4 regions of the Nocardioides sp. W7 genome follow, and region 2 is predicted to be linked to each of the others. Evidence: riboswitches for the same ligand, from Rfam matches in the RefSeq annotation. Region 2 holds a riboswitch; each other region holds the start of a gene.
The links. A riboswitch is a leader RNA that binds a small molecule or an ion and turns the genes downstream of it on or off. The one in region 2 is predicted to bind cobalamin.

Region 1: linked by a shared signal. The riboswitch ahead of MUB56_RS15890 (VWA domain-containing protein) and the one ahead of MUB56_RS11790 (hypothetical protein) in region 2 are both predicted to bind cobalamin.
Region 3: linked by a shared signal. The riboswitch ahead of MUB56_RS15865 (nitrite reductase) and the one ahead of MUB56_RS11790 (hypothetical protein) in region 2 are both predicted to bind cobalamin.
Region 4: linked by a shared signal. The riboswitch ahead of cobN (cobaltochelatase subunit CobN) and the one ahead of MUB56_RS11790 (hypothetical protein) in region 2 are both predicted to bind cobalamin.

Annotation. Positions count from the first base shown of each region.
Region 1 covers NZ_CP095078.1:3,348,118-3,352,683, forward strand. The annotation lists gene MUB56_RS15875 (precorrin-2 C(20)-methyltransferase) at 1-187, shown strand, start outside; gene MUB56_RS15880 (SAM-dependent methyltransferase) at 184-942, shown strand; gene cbiE (precorrin-6y C5,15-methyltransferase (decarboxylating) subunit CbiE) at 943-2,178, opposite strand; cobalamin riboswitch at 2,223-2,371, shown strand; gene MUB56_RS15890 (VWA domain-containing protein) at 2,485-4,524, shown strand; gene cobA (uroporphyrinogen-III C-methyltransferase) at 4,524-4,566, shown strand, end outside.
Region 2 covers NZ_CP095078.1:2,481,777-2,486,342, reverse strand. The annotation lists gene MUB56_RS11800 (energy-coupling factor transporter transmembrane component T) at 1-313, opposite strand, end outside; gene MUB56_RS11795 (hypothetical protein) at 310-1,257, opposite strand; gene MUB56_RS11790 (hypothetical protein) at 1,254-2,843, opposite strand; cobalamin riboswitch at 2,921-3,074, opposite strand; gene gatB (Asp-tRNA(Asn)/Glu-tRNA(Gln) amidotransferase subunit GatB) at 3,135-4,566, opposite strand, start outside.
Region 3 covers NZ_CP095078.1:3,342,186-3,346,751, forward strand. The annotation lists gene MUB56_RS15845 (M28 family peptidase) at 1-222, shown strand, start outside; gene MUB56_RS15850 (TIGR03620 family F420-dependent LLM class oxidoreductase) at 486-1,343, shown strand; gene MUB56_RS15855 (helix-turn-helix transcriptional regulator) at 1,398-2,180, opposite strand; gene MUB56_RS15860 (nuclear transport factor 2 family protein) at 2,324-2,689, shown strand; cobalamin riboswitch at 2,824-3,016, shown strand; gene MUB56_RS15865 (nitrite reductase) at 3,074-3,919, shown strand; gene MUB56_RS15870 (precorrin-8X methylmutase) at 3,916-4,566, shown strand, end outside.
Region 4 covers NZ_CP095078.1:3,367,942-3,372,507, forward strand. The annotation lists gene cobN (cobaltochelatase subunit CobN) at 1-2,013, opposite strand, end outside; cobalamin riboswitch at 2,049-2,181, opposite strand; gene MUB56_RS15960 (carboxymuconolactone decarboxylase family protein) at 2,552-3,136, shown strand; gene MUB56_RS15965 (RNA polymerase sigma-70 factor) at 3,139-4,020, shown strand; gene MUB56_RS15970 (hypothetical protein) at 4,088-4,566, opposite strand, start outside.

The sequences.
Region 1 (4,566 bases), 870 kb from region 2:
GCACCGCGACGCCGCGACCGTGGTGATCGTCGGACGCGACGTGGGCCGGGCGGAGGAGTCGCTCACCGTCACGACCCTGGGCGAGCTCGACCCCGCGACGATCGACATGAAGTGCCTGCTGATCGTCGGCGCCACCGGGACCCGGAGCTCCGCGGCCGGGGTGTGGACGCCGAGGTACGTGCGATGAGCGTGTCCTTCGTCGGCGCCGGTCCCGGTGCCGCCGACCTGCTCACCCTGCGGGCCGCCCGGCTGCTGGCCGCCGCCGACCTGGTGCTCTACCCGGGCACCTATCTGGATCCCGAGATCCTGGCCCACTGCGGTGCGGAGACCGAGCTGGTGGACACCCAGGACCTCGACCTCGACGCGATCACCCGGCACCTGGTCGACGGCGCACGGGCCGGACGTCAGGTGGTCCGGCTGACGTCGGGCGACCCGTCGCTCTACTCCGCCCTGCACGAGCAGACCCGGCGCCTCGACGCCGCCGGCGTCGGCTGGCAGGTGACCCCCGGGGTCCCGGCGTACGCCGCCGCCGCGGCGCTGGTGGGTCGCGAGCTCACCGTGCCGCACGTCGCCCAGTCGGTCGTGCTCACCCGCACCCGGGCCCGGTCGTCGCCGATGGGGGCGGGGGAGGACCTGCTGGCCTTCGCCGCCACCGGGGCCACGCTGGTGCTGCACCTGGCGATCACCCGGACCCGTGACCTGATGGCCGAGCTGGAGCCGGTGCTCGGCGCCGACTGTCCGGTGCTCGTCGTGCACCGGGCCAGCCAGCCCGAGGAGCTGGTCCTGCGTGGCACGGTCGGGACCGTCGCCGACCTGGTCGAGCGGTCGGGGCTGCGTCAGGCGGCCGTCATCCTTCTCGGCCGGGCGCTGGCCGAGGACGGCGACGGCGGCGAGTCGTTCCTGTACAGCGCGGCCCGGGAGCGGCGCAGCCCGCGGGACTGATCAGCGGGTCAGGCTCCACTGCGTCACGGTGCGCGCCGGCGTCCAGCCGGTGAAGGTGCCCACCGGGGCGGCGGTCTCCACCGCGATCCGGGTGAGCTCGCCGCCGTGGTGGCGGTAGGCGTCGGCGAGCAGGTGCTCGGTCTCCAGGGTGACCCCGTGCACCACCAGCCGGCCACCGCTCGGCAGGGCCGCGAGGCAGCCGTCGAGGACGCCGGGGCGGGTCGCGCCGCCGCCGATGAACACGGCGTCGGGGGCGGGGAGGCCGCGGAGCGCGTCGGGCGCCCGGCCGGTGACGACGGTGAGGTCGGGAACGCCCAGTCCCACGGCGTTCCTGCTGATCCGGGAGGCGCGGGCCGGGTCGGCCTCGACCGCGGTGCTGCGGCAGGTCGCGTGCGCGCGCATCCACTCGATGCCGACCGAGCCCGCGCCGGCGCCCACGTCCCACAGGTGCTGGCCCGGTGCGGGCCGGAGCCGGGCCAGCGCGGCGGAGCGCAGGTCGCGCCTGGTGAGCTGGCCGTCGTTCTCGAAGGCGTCGTCGGGCAACCCCGCGACCCACGACGAGTGCCAGGTCGCCAGCGCCGCGGGCAGCTCGACGGCCAGCACGTGCAGGGCGGGCACGTCCTCGTCGGCCACGTCCAGCCACCCGGTCGCGGTCCGCGACACCCGGACCTCCCGGTCGGTGCCGAGATCGCCGAGCAGGGTGACGACGGCATCCGGGCACCCGGCCTCGGCCAGGAGTACGGCGACGGCCGCGGGGGAGGAGCGCCCGGAGGTCAGCAGCAGCAGCCGGCGGCCCGGGGCCAGCTCACGCAGCAGCCGGGCCTCGTGGCGCCCGACCAGCGTGACCGCGGCGGACTCCTCGGCCGACCAGCCCATCCGGGCCCGGGCCAGCGAGATCGACGACACCGCGGGCAGCACCCGCACCGCCGACGCGCCGAGGAGCCGGACCATGGTGCTGCCGATCCCGGAGACCATCGGGTCCCCGGAGGCCAGCGCCACCACCCGTCGACCACCCACCCGCTCCAGCAGGGCCGGCAGACCTTCGGCCAGCGGCGAGGGCCAGGCCACGCGCTCCTGGCCGGCCACGACAGGGACGCCGTCCAGGTGCCGGCGCCCGCCGAGCAGCACCTCGGCGTCCCGGACCAGGGCCGCGGCCGCCTCGTCGAGTCGGCCGTCGGCACCGACGCCCACCACCGTCATTCGGCAGGCGTCGCGGGGGTCTGGCGGGGCGGGCACGGACGGGACGCTATCGTCCTCGCAACACGTGAGGTGCCCCTGCGCCCCAACCATCGCCCTGCGGTGGGGACGGTCAACGGGGAGAATCTGGGAAGCCGGTGAGAGTCCGGCACAGGCCCGCTGCGGTGAACCGAGCACTCCGCCAGGAGTGATTCGGCAAGTCCGAAGACCGGCCTCGCGTCGCCACCTCCATGGCCAAGCGAGCGGGAGCCTCACGTGCCTACGAAGTACCCATTTTCTGCCGTCGTCGGCTGCGCCCACGACCCCGCGACCGAGCCGGCTACCGACTCTCCGGGCCTCGACGCGATGGGCCTCGCGCTGGTCCTGACCGCGATCAGCCCGCAGATCGGCGGGGTGCTCGTCCGCGGTGACAAGGGCACCGCGAAGTCGACCACCGTCCGCGGACTGGCCGACGTACTCCCGTGGATCGAGGTGTACGACGGCGACCGGTACTCGGTCGACCCGGCCGAGTCCACGGCCCTATCGCCGGACGGACCCTTCACCGCAGCTACCCGGGTCGCCCGGCCGGTCCGGCTCGTCGAGCTGCCGGTCGGCGCCACGGAGGACCGGCTGCTCGGCTCCCTGCACCTGGAGAAGGCGCTGACCTCCGGTGCCGTCGAGTTCGAGCCCGGCCTGCTGGCCCGGGCCCACCGCGGAGTGCTCTACGTCGACGAGGTCAACCTGCTCCACGACCACCTGGTCGACCTGCTGCTCGACGCCGCCGCCACGGGCACGGTCTCCATCGAGCGGGACGGGGTCTCCCTGCAGCACGGTGCCCGGTTCGTGCTGATCGGCACCATGAACCCCGAGGAGGGTGAGCTCCGCCCGCAGCTGCTCGACCGGTTCGGGCTCACGGTCGAGGTCGCCGCTCCCCGGGAGCCCGCGTTGCGGATGGAGGTCGTCCGCCGCCGGATGGCCTTCGACCAGGATCCCGACGCCTTCGTCGCGACCTTCGCCGAGCGGCAGGAGTCGCTGCGGGTCCGGATCGCCGGCGCCCGGGCCCGCCTCGACCACGTCGAGCTCACCGACGCGGCGCTGCTGAAGGTCGCGGAGGTGTGCGCCGCGTTCGAGGTCGACGGCCTCCGCGCCGACATCGTCACCGCCCGTACCGCGGTCGCCCACGCCGCCTGGGCCGGGCGCGAGCGGGTCACCCTGGCCGACATCCGTGCCGCCGCGCTGCTGGCCCTGCCGCACCGGCGCCGGCGCAGCCCGTTCGACGCCCCGGGCCTCGACGAGGACCTGCTCGCCCGGGTCCTGGGCGACGACGAGCTGCCGGATCCGCCCGACCCCGCACCGGACTCCGACCCCGCACCGGACTCCGACTCCGACTCCGACTCCGACGACGCGGCGGCCTCCGAGGGGCCGGGGTCCGCGGACGAGTCCGGTCCTTCGGCGACCGCGCCCGACGAGGCAGCGGCGGAGTCCTCCGTCGACGCCGCCCCCGTCGATGTCGACGCCGACCCGGCCGACCCCGCGGATGCTGAGCGCACCCCTCCGTCGGCTCCGCCCGCACCTGACAGCGACGGACGAACGACGGCGGCCAGCGCGGAGACGGTGTACCGCCCGCGGCTGCTCACCGTCGACGGCGTCGGCCAGGGCAGCCCCGGGCGGCGCAGCCGGGCCCTGGGCAGCAGCGGGCGCCGGATCGGCAGCGGCACCGCACGCGGGTCACTGCACCTGGTGGAGACCCTGCGGGCAGCGGCCGAGCGCTCGGCCCGCCAGGGGAGCGGTGCCGACGGCGGCCGGATCCGGCTCGCCCCGGCCGACCTGCGCACCGCCGTCCGGGAGGGCCGGGAGGCCAACCTGCTGCTGTTCTGCGTCGACGCCTCCGGATCGATGGCGGCCCGTCGCCGGATGGTCCAGGTCAAGACCGCCGTACTCTCCCTGCTCACCGACGCCTATCGGCGCCGCGACAAGGTCGCCATGGTCGGCTTCCGGGGGGCCGGCGCGAGCCTGCTGCTGCCGCCGACCGGCTCCGTCGACGTCGCCGCCGCCCTGCTCGACGACCTGCCGTCGGGCGGCCGGACCCCCCTCGCCGAGGGCCTCCTCGAAGCAGGACGGGTGCTGCGCCGTGAACGGCTCCGTGACGCGCGGGTGCGACCGCTGCTGCTGGTCGTCACCGACGGCCGGGCCACCGCCGGACCCGACCCGGTGGTCCGCTCGCAGCTCGCCGCCGCCCACCTCGCCACCCTCGGCGTGCCCAGCGTGGTCATCGACTGCGAGCAGGGGCCGCTCCGGCTGGGGCTGGCCCGTACCCTCGCCGGTCACCTGCGCGCCGAGCACCTGCCGATGGCGCAGGTCAGCGCGGACGGCCTGGTCGACGTCGTCACCGGCCGCGTCGCCTGATGGGCACGCTGACCCCGCTGCGCCCGGGAACCGTGACCCTGG
Region 2 (4,566 bases):
CGGGCAGCGGGATCCCCGGCAGGTCGAGGAGCACCGTCTCGCCGTACGACCCGCCGAACACGAGGCGGAACAGCACCCGCACCACGACGATCAGCAGGCCCAGCCACAGGTAGAGCCGGAAGGACCGGCCCCACGGCTGGTCGGAGCGGCGGGCCGCCACGACCAGCGCCGCCACCCCCACCAGGAGCAGCAGCACGAACGGGTTGGTGGTCGTCGAGGCCGCCGTCGCGAGCCCGAGCGCCCACACCCACCAGGCCAGCGGGTGCAGGTCGCGCGGGAGTCGGCCGACCCGGACGGCGGTCGTGGCGGTCACGGACCCGACGAGCCCGCGCTCCGGCGGCGGTGCACGACGACGGCACCGGTCACCCCGAGGACCGCGACGAGCATGGCCAGCACCAGCCAGGTCGGTACGCCGCCGTCCTCGGAGGTCTGCGCGGCCACCGGTGCGACCGGGTCGCGCACCACGTCCGACGGCGACGCCGTCGGGGTGTCGCTCGGCACTCCGGACGTCGTGCCAGCCGCGACGGATGCGCTCTCCGTCGGAGCTGCGGACGCGGACGCGCTCGGGCTGGCGGACGGGGATGCCGTGGACGTCGCCGAGTCGCTGGCCGTGGGCTGCGTCGTCGGCGTCCCGGGCCGGGCGCTCGGCGAGGTGCTCGGCGCCTTCGTGGGCGCCTTGGTGGCCGCCTTGGTGGCCGCCTTGGTGGGCGACTTCGTGGGCTGCTTGGTCGGCGTCTTCGTGGGCGACTTCGTCGGCGCGGGGGCCTGGTGGACGGCGGGTGCCACGCCCGGCGCCGTGGCCGAGCCGCCGCCCTGCTTCCAGGCGAAGGCGACGGAGGAGCCCGCGGGAACCTTCAGCGCGGAGGCGCCGTAGTTCGCGTAGTTCCAGCTGCCGCTCTTGCCGTCGGACCACCACAGGCCCCAGTAGGCGTCGTTCGGCGGCGTGTCCACGCACGGGTCCTGCGCGGGCTTGCCCGACACCCGGCAGACGAACCCCGGCTCGGTCTGGACGTAGGTGAGCGGGAAGCCCGCCGCCGGCAACAGCGCCGATGCCCGCTGGCCGGCACCGTCCGGCACGCAGCTGCCCTGGATCCCGCCGCCGAGCTCCTTGAAGTCGACGAGGACGCTCACCCCCGACGCCGTGCTGCAGGTGGCCGCCGCCGCGGGGGCGGCACCGGTGGCCAGGACCAGACCGGGACCCGCCGCCGCGGTCAGGGCGACCGCGGCGGCGAGCCGGCGTACGAGTCGGAGGTTCATCGGGTGACCGTGATGACCTTGCTGTTCCTGCGGTTCTTGAACTGACCCCGCACGAGCACCTTGGCTCGGCCGACCTTGGTGGCCTTGAACCGCAGGGTCTTCTTGCCCTGGGCGTTCGCCTTGCCCTGGGCGACCTTCACCCCGCGGAACGTGACGACCACGGACTCCCCCTTGGCGAGGCCGCGGACCTTGACGACGACCTTCTTGCCCCGGTGGGCCTTCTTCCCGACGGAGAACAGGACCCTCTTCGCACCGAGTCCGGTGATCGCGACGGCGTCTGTCTCGCCGCCTGCGTCGACGACCGACACGGACGTCTTGCGCGTCCTGGTGGACAGCTTCACCGACGTGCTGGCTGTGCCCGATGCGGGCAGCAGCACCCGGGTGCTCGTGCCGTTGGCGCTCACGCACAGCGTGTCGCCCGGTGCGCCCCGCAGGCCGACGGTCTGGGTCGAGCCGGCCCGGACCAGCTTCGTCGTGGCCGTCACGGCCGTGTCGCCGGCCGCGGCACCGCCCGGCGCCCAGAGCAGCGCGGGCAGCGCCTGGGTCGTGGCCCGGGTCGCGACGCTGGTGTCGACCTGGTCGAGCGCGCCCGACGCGGCGTTGGCGTAGCCGAGGTCGTCCAGCGTCACGGCGCCGGCGTCCTGGGCGGCGTACGGCGCGCAGGAGCCGGCGTTGGCGAGCTGGTGGGCCCGGACCCATCCGGCTGCCTTCGCTGCCGCGGCGGTGTTGCCGGAGACGCCGAGCGCCCAGCCGGCGAGGCCGGTGCTGTTGGCGTTGGCGCCCCACGAGCCGTCGGCCGCCTGCTGCGAGGCGAGCCACGAGGTCGCCTCCGCCAGCTCAGTGGCGGTCTCGCCCTTCTGGCCCTGCAGCATGAGCACGGTCAGCGCGGTGGTGTCGACGCTCGCGACCGGCGCAGCCGCACCGTCGCAGGTCTGGTCGGCGGCGTCCTTGGCCGGGAAGTACTCCTGGACGAAGCCCGCCTCGCACTGCTGGCCGAGCAGGAAGTCCAACGCCTCGTCGGCCTCGTCGGAGCCCGCGAGGTCGAGGGCCGCGACGGCGTACGCCTGGGTCAGCGGGCTGTTGTAGTCGTAGGGGTCCGGGTCGACCAGCCGGCCGACGATGCCGGTGTCCTCGGAGATGTTCCCCTCCAGGGCGGTGACCAGGCCGTCGATGGCGGAGCCGCTGCGCCCCTGGGCGAGCAGGTACGACGCGAGCTTGGCCCGCGACCCACCACCCGTCGCGTAGCTGCCGATGGCGCCCTGGAGCGCGTCCGTCAGCGCGGTGAGCTTCGCCGGCTGGCCGCCGACCGCGTCGAGCGCGTACGCCGCGTCGATCGTCAGGCCGTAGTCGATCGAGCTCTGGGGCGGCGTGTTCTCCGGCCAGATGTACCAGGACTTGATCAGGCCGTCCGGGCCCGGCTGCGAGGCGAGGTACGCGGCGCCGGCGGCCGCCGGCGACCGGTCGGCCCCGGCCGGGGCCGGGACGGGTCCGGCCTGGGCCGCGGGAGCTGAGACGGCGACGATGGCGGAGACCGCCAGGGCGGGGGCGGCCAACAGGCCGACCGCGCGTCGTACGGAGATGTTCATGGTTCCTTCCCGCTGCGACAGCGGGCGGGAAACGGCGGATGCCGGTTCGGCCACCCGCTGCGTTCCTCGACAGCGATGTGATCAGGACGCATCGCGACAGGTGCTCCGGCTCGTCGGGCGGTACGTCGTACCGCCCGACCCACGGTTGCGGGTCAGCGCCGGAATTCGACCGGCTTCCCCTGCTGCGGGCGTTGATGGATGTGTCCGAGCACCATAACTCCGCAGCCCGCGCGGGACGTCATGCGGACGGAGCACCCGCTGGCTCCGTCCGCATGACGTCCGTCACTCAGATCAGGCGAGCTTCTCCAGGATCAGCTCACGCACCCGGGCGGCGTCGGCCTGCCCGCGCATCTCCTTCATCACCGCACCGATCAGCGCACCGGCGGCGGCGACCTTGCCGTCGCGGATCTTGTCGGCGACGTCGGGGTTGGCGGCGATCGCGGCGTCGACAGCGGCACCGAGCGCGCCGTCGTCGGAGACCACGGCCAGCCCGCGGGCGGCGACGATCTCCTCGGGGGTGCCCTCGCCGGCGATCAGGCCGTCGAAGACCTGGCGGGCCAGCTTGTCGTTGAGGGTCCCGGCGTCGACCAGGGCCTGGACGGCGGCCACCTGGACGGGGCTGACCCCGAGGTCGACCACGTCGACGCCCGCGTCGTTGGCCCGGCGGGTCAGCTCGGCGATCCACCACTTGCGGGCGGCCTGTGCGGACGCACCGGCCGTGACCGTCTCCTCGATCGGGACGAGCAGGCCCGAGGCCACCACGTCGCGCATCTCCAGGTCGGTGTAGCCCCAGTCGGCCTGCAGCCGGGCCCGGCGCTCGACCGGGTTCTCGGGCAGGGTGCCGCGCAGCTCGTCGACCCACTCGCGACTCGGCGCCACCGGCACCAGGTCGGGCTCGGGGAAGTAGCGGTAGTCGTCGGCGTCGGACTTGGGGCGGCCGCTGGTGGTCACCCCGGTGTCCTCGTGCCAGTGCCGGGTCTCCTGGAAGATCGCCTCCCCGCGGTCGAGGATCGCGGCGTGCCGCTGCATCTCGTAGCGGACCGCGCGCTCGACCGAGCGGAACGAGTTGACGTTCTTGGTCTCGGTGCGGGTGCCGAGGCTGCCGGTGCCCTTCGGGGCCAGCGACAGGTTGACGTCGGCGCGCAGGTTGCCCTGGTCCATCCGGGCCTCGGAGACGCCGAGCGCGAGGATCAGGTCGCGCAGCTGGCTGACGTAGGCGCGGGCCACGGCCGGTGCCTTCGCCCCGGCGCCCATGATCGGCTTGGTGACGATCTCGATCAGGGGGATGCCGGCCCGGTTGTAGTCGACCAGCGAGTAGTCGGCGCCGTGGATCCGCCCGGTGGCCCCACCGACGTGCAGCGACTTGCCGGTGTCCTCCTCCATGTGGGCGCGCTCGATCTCGACGCGGAACGTCTCGCCGTCGACGTCGACGTCCATCCAGCCCTCGAAGCAGATCGGCTCGTCGTACTGCGAGGTCTGGAAGTTCTTCGGCATGTCCGGGTAGAAGTAGTTCTTCCGCGCGAACCGGCACCACTCGGCGATCTCGCAGTTCAGCGCCAGGCCGATCCGGATCGCCGACTCGACGGCCTTGCGGTTGACGACCGGCATCGCGCCGGGCAGGCCCAGGCAGGTCGGGCAGACCTGGGTGTTCGGCTCGCCGCCGAAGACCGCCGGGCAGCCGCAGAACATCTTGGTGTTGGTGTTCAGCTCGACGTGGACCTCG
Region 3 (4,566 bases), 860 kb from region 2:
ATCAACGTGGGTGCGCTGGACGTGAACTCCGACGCGATCGCCACGGCGGTGCTGACCTTCGCCAAGGACACCTCGACGGTCAACGGCGTGGTGACCAAGCCCGGCACCGGCCACGGCCACCACAAGGGCGGCAAGAAGGGCCACGGCAAGAAGTGGCAGTCCTGGCAGCGCCAGGACCACGACCGGCACCACGTCGCCGGTCTGAAGGCCCGCGGGCGGTGAGCCGCTGACCGCACGTCCGCACCAACTGGGGCGCTCGCTGCTCGGTGACCGAGCAGCGAGCGCCGCCGTTGATGCCGGGACCACCGTCGTCGGGTTCCGGAGAAGTACTGGTCTCGGAACCCGTGAGGCAACGCGATGACGTTCTCGACGTACGAGGAGTCCATCTCGCAGAGGAGGCGGGATGTCCTGCGCGGTCCACCCCGGCGATCGGTGGCAGGCCCGTCGGTGGAACAAGATCGGCCACGCAAGAAGTTGTTCACCACATGAGCGACCAAGCAACCCCAGTCTCCCTCGGCACCTACGGCGTGTGGCTCAGCGAGACGATGGTGACCGCCGACATCGCCCGCGGCCTGGAGGCCCACGGCTACGGTGCCCTGTGGCTCGGAAGCGCGAACGGCGAGGTCCTCGAAGGCGCTCGGATCGCACTTGCTGCGACGCAGACCCTCTCGGTCGCCACCGGCATCGTGAACATCTGGACCTCGGACGCCCAGGCCACCGCCGCGGCGTACCACCGCCTCGAGAACCAGGCTCCCGGTCGGTTCCTGCTCGGGATCGGCGCCGGTCACCGCGAGGCCAACGGTGCGCAGGCCGTCAAGCCGTACCAGGCCATGAACGACTACCTCGATGTGCTGGACCGCGAAGGGGTCCCCGTCGACCGGCGCGTCCTCGCCGCGCTCGGGCCGCGGATGCTCCGGCTGTCCGCGGAGCGGGCCGCTGGCGCCCATCCGTACCTGGTGAACCCCGACTACACCCGGTCCGCACGCTCAACCCTCGGCGAGGGTCCTCTGCTGGCGCCCGAGCACAAGGTGGCGCTGGTCTCCGACCGCGGGGAAGGTCTGCGTCGTGCTCGTGAGGGCCTGGCCATCTACCTCGACATGGGGATGCAGAACTATCTCAACAACTTCCGTCGACTCGGGTTCGAGGACGCTGACTTCGTAGCAGGCGGCAGCGAGCGTCTCCTCGATGCCATGGTCGCCCAAGGGACACCGGACGCGATCGCCGCCGAGGTCGATCGGCACCTCGACGCCGGCGCCGACCACGTCCCCCTCCACCCCATCCACGACGCTGTCGAGGTCGTCGACGTCATGGGACAGATCGCCACGGCCCTCCGCTCGCGGTGACCGAGGTGTCGGTCTGGCTCCTCGGTGACGGCGTCGTCGAGATCCCGCTCGACGTCAGGTACGGCCGTGCAAGGCTCGGGCCGTTGCGGCGTCGGCTGGGTAGAAGGACTCGATCGCCAACTCCTCCACTGTGACGTCGGCGGCGGTCTGAACGTACGAAGTGACCGAGAAGAACGCCAGTTCGCCGTCCCCGTTCCTGATCCGCAGTGGTACGACGACCGAGGTGGGAGGCGTATGGTCCACTCCACCCGGCATCGCCAGCAGCTCGGCGTGCAGGCTGACCAGGCGCGGATCGGCAGTCTGTTCGGAACGCCGGCGTAGCTGTTCCAGGACGTGGGCACGCCATTGGCCGAGATTGAGGATGCGCGGCGCCATTCCCTCGGGGTGCAAGCTCAGCCGCAACACGTTGACCGGCGGTTCCAGCAGATGCGCCGCGCATCCGGCAGTGAGCATCGAGACCGCAGAGTTGGCGTCGAGCAGATCCCAGTAGCGGTCGATGACCAGCGCTGGAAACGGATCGTGGCCGTCGAGCACGTGCCGCAGGGCGGCCTGGATGCTGGCAAGCTCGGGCGCGTCCAGTTCGTGTCGCGGGTACACCGGCGCGAATCCACCCGCGAGAAGCAGTTCATTGCGCTCTCGGAGCGGCACATCGAGGTGCTCGGTCAGCCTGAGAATCATCTGCGGCGTCGGCTTGGAACGCCCGGTCTCGACGAAGCTCAGGTGGCGCGTGGAGATGTCGGCCCTGACCGAGAGCTCCAGCTGACTGAGCCGGCGTCGCTCTCGCCAGTCACGTATCAGCTGTCCGACCGGGCGGGTGGTCGTAGCGGTGATGCTCACGCGCTCAAGGTAGTCACCCCTCGGAGGCGGCGCGATTACCCCAGACGTCATGGGGCCCTCATGACCTGCGAGGGAATCGACCAGCCGATTCTCGGCCGCCACGCTCTTGCCACCACCCATCCACTGGAGCGAAGGACTACACCGTGACCGCCCTGATCGAGAACTACCTGAACACCTGGAACGAGACCGACCCCGAGGCCCGCCGGTCTCTGATCGAAGAGCACTGGAGCGCCGAGCCGCTCTACGTCGACCCACTTGTCGTCGCCCGCGGTCGAGACCAGCTCGAGGCCACGATCGAGGCCGTCCAGACGCAGTTCCCCGGCTTCGTGTTCAGCCGCGTCGGTGACGTCGACGCCCACCACGACCAGGCCCGCTTCCGCTGGGGGCTCGGCCCCGTCGACGCGGATCCGCAGGCCGAGCCGCTGGTCATCGGGTTCGACGTCGTCGTCGTCGATCCCGACGGGCGCATCGACTCAGTGCACGGCTTCCTCGACAAGGTTCCGAGCTGAACCTCACCGTCGTACCGAGAATGGCTTGACCGACAGGTCTGTCACGCACCTCGCCGCGGCATCACCGAAACCCGTGGGTGAGTCATCGCGTTCAGGTCGGGTTCGGGCCTTCGTGTCGGCCGCCGAACTGCCGGGGTACGCTCCGAGCAGCCAGTCGTACTCCCCATGGGAGTCAGGGAACCCGGTGCGAATCCGGGACTGACGCGCAGCGGTGAGGGGACGGGCAGGACACGCCGGCAACGGCAGCCACTGGGGCATCAGCCCTGGGAAGGCGTCCTCGCCCGGATGATCCGAGTCCGAAGACCTGCTGGCCCTGACGACGCCCGTCGTCGGGTCATGGTGGGTCCCGCGTACGGGCCCGGACTCCGAACAAGGTGACTCCCGGTGAACCGGTTTCGACCAGACCGATGCCCTGGCGCGCTCCGACCCTGGCCTGCCGCTGACGGCCTCCTCGTCCGGCTCAGGCTCCCGGGCGGGCGGCTGCGCGCCGACTCGCTGCGGGCCCTCGTCGCGGTCGCGGAGAGGTACGGCGACGGTCGCGTGCACGTGACCGGACGCAGCAACCTCCAGATCCGGGCGCTGCCGCGCGCGGCCGGCAGCGAGCGCCTGCCCGAGGTGGTGCTGGAGGACCTGGAGGCCACCGGGCTGCTCCCGAGCCGGACCCACGACCTGGCTCGCAACGTGATGGCCTCGCCGCAGAGCGGCCTGGTCGGCGGCCGGACCGACGTCCGCCCGATCGTCGATGCGCTCGACGCCGAGCTCTGCGGGGCCCCGCGGCTCGGCGGTCTGCCCGGCCGGTTCCTGTTCGTGCTCGACGACGGCCGTGGGGACCTGCTGTCGCGGACCTGCGACCTGGGACTGGTCGCCCTGGACGGTGCTCGTGCCCAGCTTCGGGTGGGCGCCGGTTGGGGGCCGGTGGTCGACCTCCACGAGGCGCCACGGGTCCTGGCCGACCTCGCGCTCCGCTTCCTCGAGGTGCGCGGTGACGGCGGCGGGGCGCCGTGGCACGTCACGGAGCTCGCCGTACCCCTGCTCGCCCCGCACGCGCCCGAGCGGCACCTGCCGCACCCCGCACCGCCGCTCGGCTACGGGCCGGTGCCGGGCGGCGTCCACGAGTCCGTGCCCGAGGCCGGGTTCGACCGCCGGGCCGTCGAGCGGCTCTGCACCACCGCGTCCGAGCTCGTCGTCACGCCCTGGCGTGGCGTCCTGATTCCCGAGGAGAACCGATGACCGAGCCGCGCCGCCCCGAGCGGCACTACCCGTACGTCGACCGCGGTCCGGCGATCTACCTGGACTCCTTCGCCACCATCCGCCGGGAGGCCGACCTGTCCCGGGTGCCCGCCACCGCCGAGAAGGTCGCGGTCCGGATGATCCACGGCAGCGGCCAGGTCGACCTGACCGAGGACCTCGTCATCGACCCCCGGCTCGTCCCCACGGCGCGGGCCGCGCTGGAAGCGGGGGCGCCGATCCTGTGCGATGCCACCATGGTCGTCAAGGGCGTGACCCGCGGCAGGCTGCCCGCCGACAACGAGGTGCTCTGCACGCTCAACGAGCCGCAGGTCCCCGGCCTGGCCGCTGCCTGGGGGACCACCCGCACCGCCGCCGCGGTCTCGCTGTGGGAGCCGCGCCTCGCCGGTGCCGTGATCGCGATCGGCAACGCCCCGACCGCGCTGTTCCACCTGTTGGAGATGCTCATCGACGGCGCGCCCCGCCCGGCGGCCATCGTCGGCTGTCCGGTGGGTTTCATCGGCGCCGCGGAGTCCAAGCAGGCCCTCGTCGACCTGGCCACGGTGCACGGCATCGACATCCCCTTCGTGACCGTGCGCGGTCGCCGGGGCGGCTCGGCGATGACGTCGTCGGCGCTCAACGCGCTGGCC
Region 4 (4,566 bases), 890 kb from region 2:
CCCGTCGCGGATCTGCACGTCCTTGATCTCGCACAGCCACCCGTCGACGTGCAGCAGGAAGTCGTCGAAGTCTTCGTCCTCCGGACGCTCGTCCAGACCGAGGTCGCGGTGCAGCTCCGCGGCCCGCATCAGGGCCCAGATCTCGCCCCGGATCGCCGGCAGCTTCGCCGGGTCCATCGCAGCGATGTTGCCGTACTCGTCGAGCAGCTGCTCCAGGCGGGCGATGTCGCCGTACGACTCGGCCCGGGCCATCGGCGGGACCAGGTGGTCGACGATGGTGGCGTGGGCACGGCGCTTGGCCTGGGCTCCCTCGCCCGGGTCGTTGACGAGGAACGGGTAGAACAGCGGCAGGCTGCCGAGCACCGCGTCGGTCCCGCACGCCGCCGACAGAGCGGCGTTCTTGCCGGGCAGCCACTCCAGCGACCCGTGCTTGCCGAGGTGCACGACCGCGTGGGCACCGAAACCGCCGTCCGGCTCCGGAGCCTCCAGCCACCGGTAGGCGGCCAGGTAGTGGTGGGACGGGGCGAGGTCGGGGTCGTGGTAGATCGCGACCGGGTTCTCGCCGAAGCCACGGGGCGGCTGGATCAGCAGCACGACGTTGCCCGCCACCAGGGTGGCCAGCACGAGCTCGCCGTACTCGTTGACGAAGAGCGAGCCGGGCGCCTCGCCCCAGGCCTGCACCATCTCGTCCCGCAACCCGGCGGGCAGATCCGCGGTCCAGCGGGCGTACTGCTCGGCGCTGATCCGGACGTGGGCGTCGGTGAGCTGGTCGGAGGTCAGCCACTCCTCGTCCTGCCCGCCCGCGGCGATCATCGCGTGGATCAGCGCGTCGCCGGCCTCGGTGTCGTCGTCCAGGTCCAGCCCGGGCACCGCGCCGGGTGCGCCGAGGTCGTAGCCGGCGTCGCGGAGCCGGCGCAGCAGCCGGATCGTGGACACCGGGGTGTCCAGCCCGACGGCGTTGCCTATCCGCGCGTGCTTGGTCGGGTACGCCGAGAGCACCAGCGCGACCTTCTTCTCGCCGTTGGGCACGTGCCGGAGCCGGGCGTGGTTGACGGCGAGGGTGGCGACCCGGCGACAGCGCTCGGGGTCGGCGACGTAGCGGGGGAGGCCGTCGGCGTCGATCTCCTTGAACGAGAACGGGACGGTGATGATCCGGCCGTCGAACTCCGGGATCGCGATCTGGTTGGCCGAGTCCAGCGGGGTGACGCCGTCGTCGTTGGCCTCCCACTCCGCTCGGCTGCTGGTCAGGCACAGCCCCTGGAGGATCGGGAGGTCGAGAGCGGCGATGCGTTCGACGTCCCAGGTCTCGTCGTCGCCGCCGGCGCTCACCGACGCGGGGACGCTGCCGCCCGCGGCGAGCACGGTGACGACCAGGGCGTCGAGGGTGCCGAGGGCGTCGTACAGGTCGTCGGGGGCGCTGCGCAGCGAGCCGGCGAAGATCGGGACTCCGACTGCCCCGCCGGTGGCGTCGACCGCGTCGGCCAGGCCGTGCGCGAAGGCGGTGTTGCCGCTGGCCTGGTGGGCCCGGTAGTAGAGGATGCCGATCCGCGGACGGCTCGGATCCGCCGGGCCCCGGCGTTCGGCGAAGCCCCACGTCGGGATCACCGCGGGGGGCTCGAAGCCCTCGCCGTTGAGCAGGACGGTGTCGGAGAGGAAGGCGTGCAGCTGGGCCAGGTTCACCGGGCCACCCTCGGCCAGGTAGCGGTGTCCCTCGGCGGCGATCCCGATCGGGACGCTGGACAGCTCCATCAGCTCCGCGCTGGGCTGCTGCTCTCCGCCCAGCACGATGACGGGGGTGCCGGCGGCGCGCGCCTCGGCGATCCCCGGCCACAGGTCGTGCGGCGAGCCGAGCAGCCGGATCACGACGAGGTCGGCACCCTCGACGCAGCGGGTCAGCTCGGCGTCGGTGCTGCGGGCCGGGTTCGCCAGGGCGAAGTCGGCGCCGCTGGCCCGAGCCGAGAGCAGGTCGGTATCGGACGTGGAGAGCAGGCAGATGCGTACGGACGCGGCCATGGCCGGGTTCCTCCTCCGGGGTTCTCGCCCCGTGTAGCGGTCGGATCACCCTCGGCTCAGTGTCTGGCTCGAGCCCTCACGGGCTGGTCACAGTGGCGGAACCGCCCCGGAATCGCACCGGGTTCCTGCGGCGAAGGCGTGTGCCGCACCCTACGGGAGGACCATGCCTGTGCTCGCGACGGCGAGCAGCACGACCGGATATCGCTCAGCTGCTCCAGCCGGTCGAGCACCGCGAGCTCCCGCGAGCGCGAACCGGCCTCTGGGTTCGGCCAGCGTCGTGGGCACCGGGCCGGCGCAGCCGTTGAAACCGCATGAGCGGCTCTTCGCAGCTGAGGGCGTAGCGGGCGTCGGCGTGGCGGTCCCGCGATAGACGTCGTGGTTTCCCGAGGACGGGAGTTCCTACGTTCACCATCGGACGTTCTGCCGCCTCGTCGAGTCTGACGACGACTCGGATCGCTGCGAGCGCGCCTCGCGCCGTTGTCACAGATCGGCGCTCGCCGGCGTCTTGATGTCGTACCGACCACCACAGGAGGACGACATGACCGGAGCGACCCGCATCCCCGCCGCCGAGATCACCGGCTTCAAGGGCTCGCTGATCAAGCGCTTCGCCAGGAAGACGCTGGGCCAGGTGCCGAGCTCGATCGGCGTCTACTGGCACAACCAGAAGGTGCTCATGGACCTGGCCGCCGTCGGGGGCAAGGTCAAGAAGTGGGACGCCTGCGACGAGCAGCTCAAGTCGTTCGCGCACATGGCGGTCGCCTCGAAGGTCGGCTGCACCTGGTGCCTGGACTTCAACTACTTCGAGGCCCACAACCAGAACCTCGACATGACCAAGGCCCGGGAGATCCCTCGCTGGCGTGACTCCGACGCCTTCACGTCGCTGGAGCGGGAGGTGCTCGCCTACGCCGATGCCATGACGGAGACGGAGCCGACCGTGACCGACGAGATCGTCGCCTCGCTCCGCGCACGGCTCGGCGACTCCGCGGTGGTCGAGCTCACCGCGGTGATCGCGTTCGCGAACTTCACGACCCGCGCGAATGTCGCGCTCGGCATCGAGTCCGACGGCTTCGCCGCGGCGTGCGGTCTCCAGCCGCTCGCCCCGCGCACCGCCGTAGGGTCGTGAGCGTGTCCCAGGACCCGTTCGTCACCCATCGTGGGCTGCTCTTCACCGTCGCCTACGAGATGCTCGGCTCGGCCGTGGACGCCGAGGACGTCGTCCAGGAGTCCTGGATCCGCTGGGACGCCATCGGCTCGACCGCCCGGTCCGAGGTCATCGACCCGCGTGCGTTCCTGGTCCGGATGGTCACCCGCAAGGCGCTGGACCGGCTGCGGGTGAACGCCCGGCGGCGCGAGGAGTACGTCGGCGAGTGGCTGCCCGAACCGCTGCTGACGGCACCGGACGTCGCAGACGACGTCGAGCTGGCGGAGAGCGTGTCGTTCGCGATGCTCACGGTCCTCGAGACCCTGACGCCGACCGAGCGAGCCGTCTTCGTCCTGCGCGAGGTGTTCGACCTGCCGTACGGCGAGATCGCGGAGGCGGTCGACAAGTCCGCGGCCGCCGTACGTCAGATCGCCCATCGGGCCCGCGAGCACGTCGCGGCCCGGCGCCCCCGGAGGGAGGTGAGCCGCAACGAGCAGCAGGAGGTCGTCGAGCGGTTCCTCGCCGCGGTGACCGGCGGTGACCTGCAGGGCTTGCTGGATGCTCTCGCCCCGGACGTGGTTCTCGTGGCGGACGGCGGAGGCGTCGCCCAGGCGATCACCCAACCCGTCACGGGGGCGAAGAAGGTGGCGAACCTGTTGCGCACGTTCCCGAAGTTCGGAGCCGGTGCGACGGTCCTGCCGACCCTGCTCAACGGAGCGCCCGGCGCCATGATCGTCGGGCTGGAGGACGGCCACGACACGGCGATCACGTTCGTCGTCGAGGACCGACGGATCACCCGGATCTACGCCGTCCGCAATCCCATGAAGCTCACCGGGATCGACGTGGAGGCGACGCTCAGCCGTTAGGCGGCGAAGTACGCACCTTGTCGGGTGCACGACTTGCGGCAGACGAGTGCGTTTCGGTGCTCGTCTATCAGGACCAGGTCTGGACTGGCTCGACCTCCAGACCGCCCTCGGGGCTGCGCCTGAACACTCCTTGCAGTCCCTGCTGGACTTCGGGCACTTCGGAGCCCGACACCTCGTCGTCGGTGACGGCGTGCACGAACGGGACAGCCTCGAACACTGCGGATGCCACGGTCGCGAACCAATGTTCGATCGGTTCGCGCCATCCTCTCGTGTCGCCGTCCCCGTCGAACGGATAGCCACCGACGCGCTCGTCAAGGTTGGCGAGCGCGCCGAGGGGTAGGCACAGGTCGAGCCAATCGGCGTCCTCCAGGGCAACACCGGAGTCATCCGTCTCCGCTCGACCCACCATCACTACGCAGAGTGATGACCCCAGTCCGGGGATGGTCGCGACAGCGTTCAGAGGACCGGCCAGCAACGCTTGCGCCGAGACTTCGGGCGCTTCGTCGGGGTGCCGCCGGAGAGGCTTCGGGAGTGAAGCCGCATGCC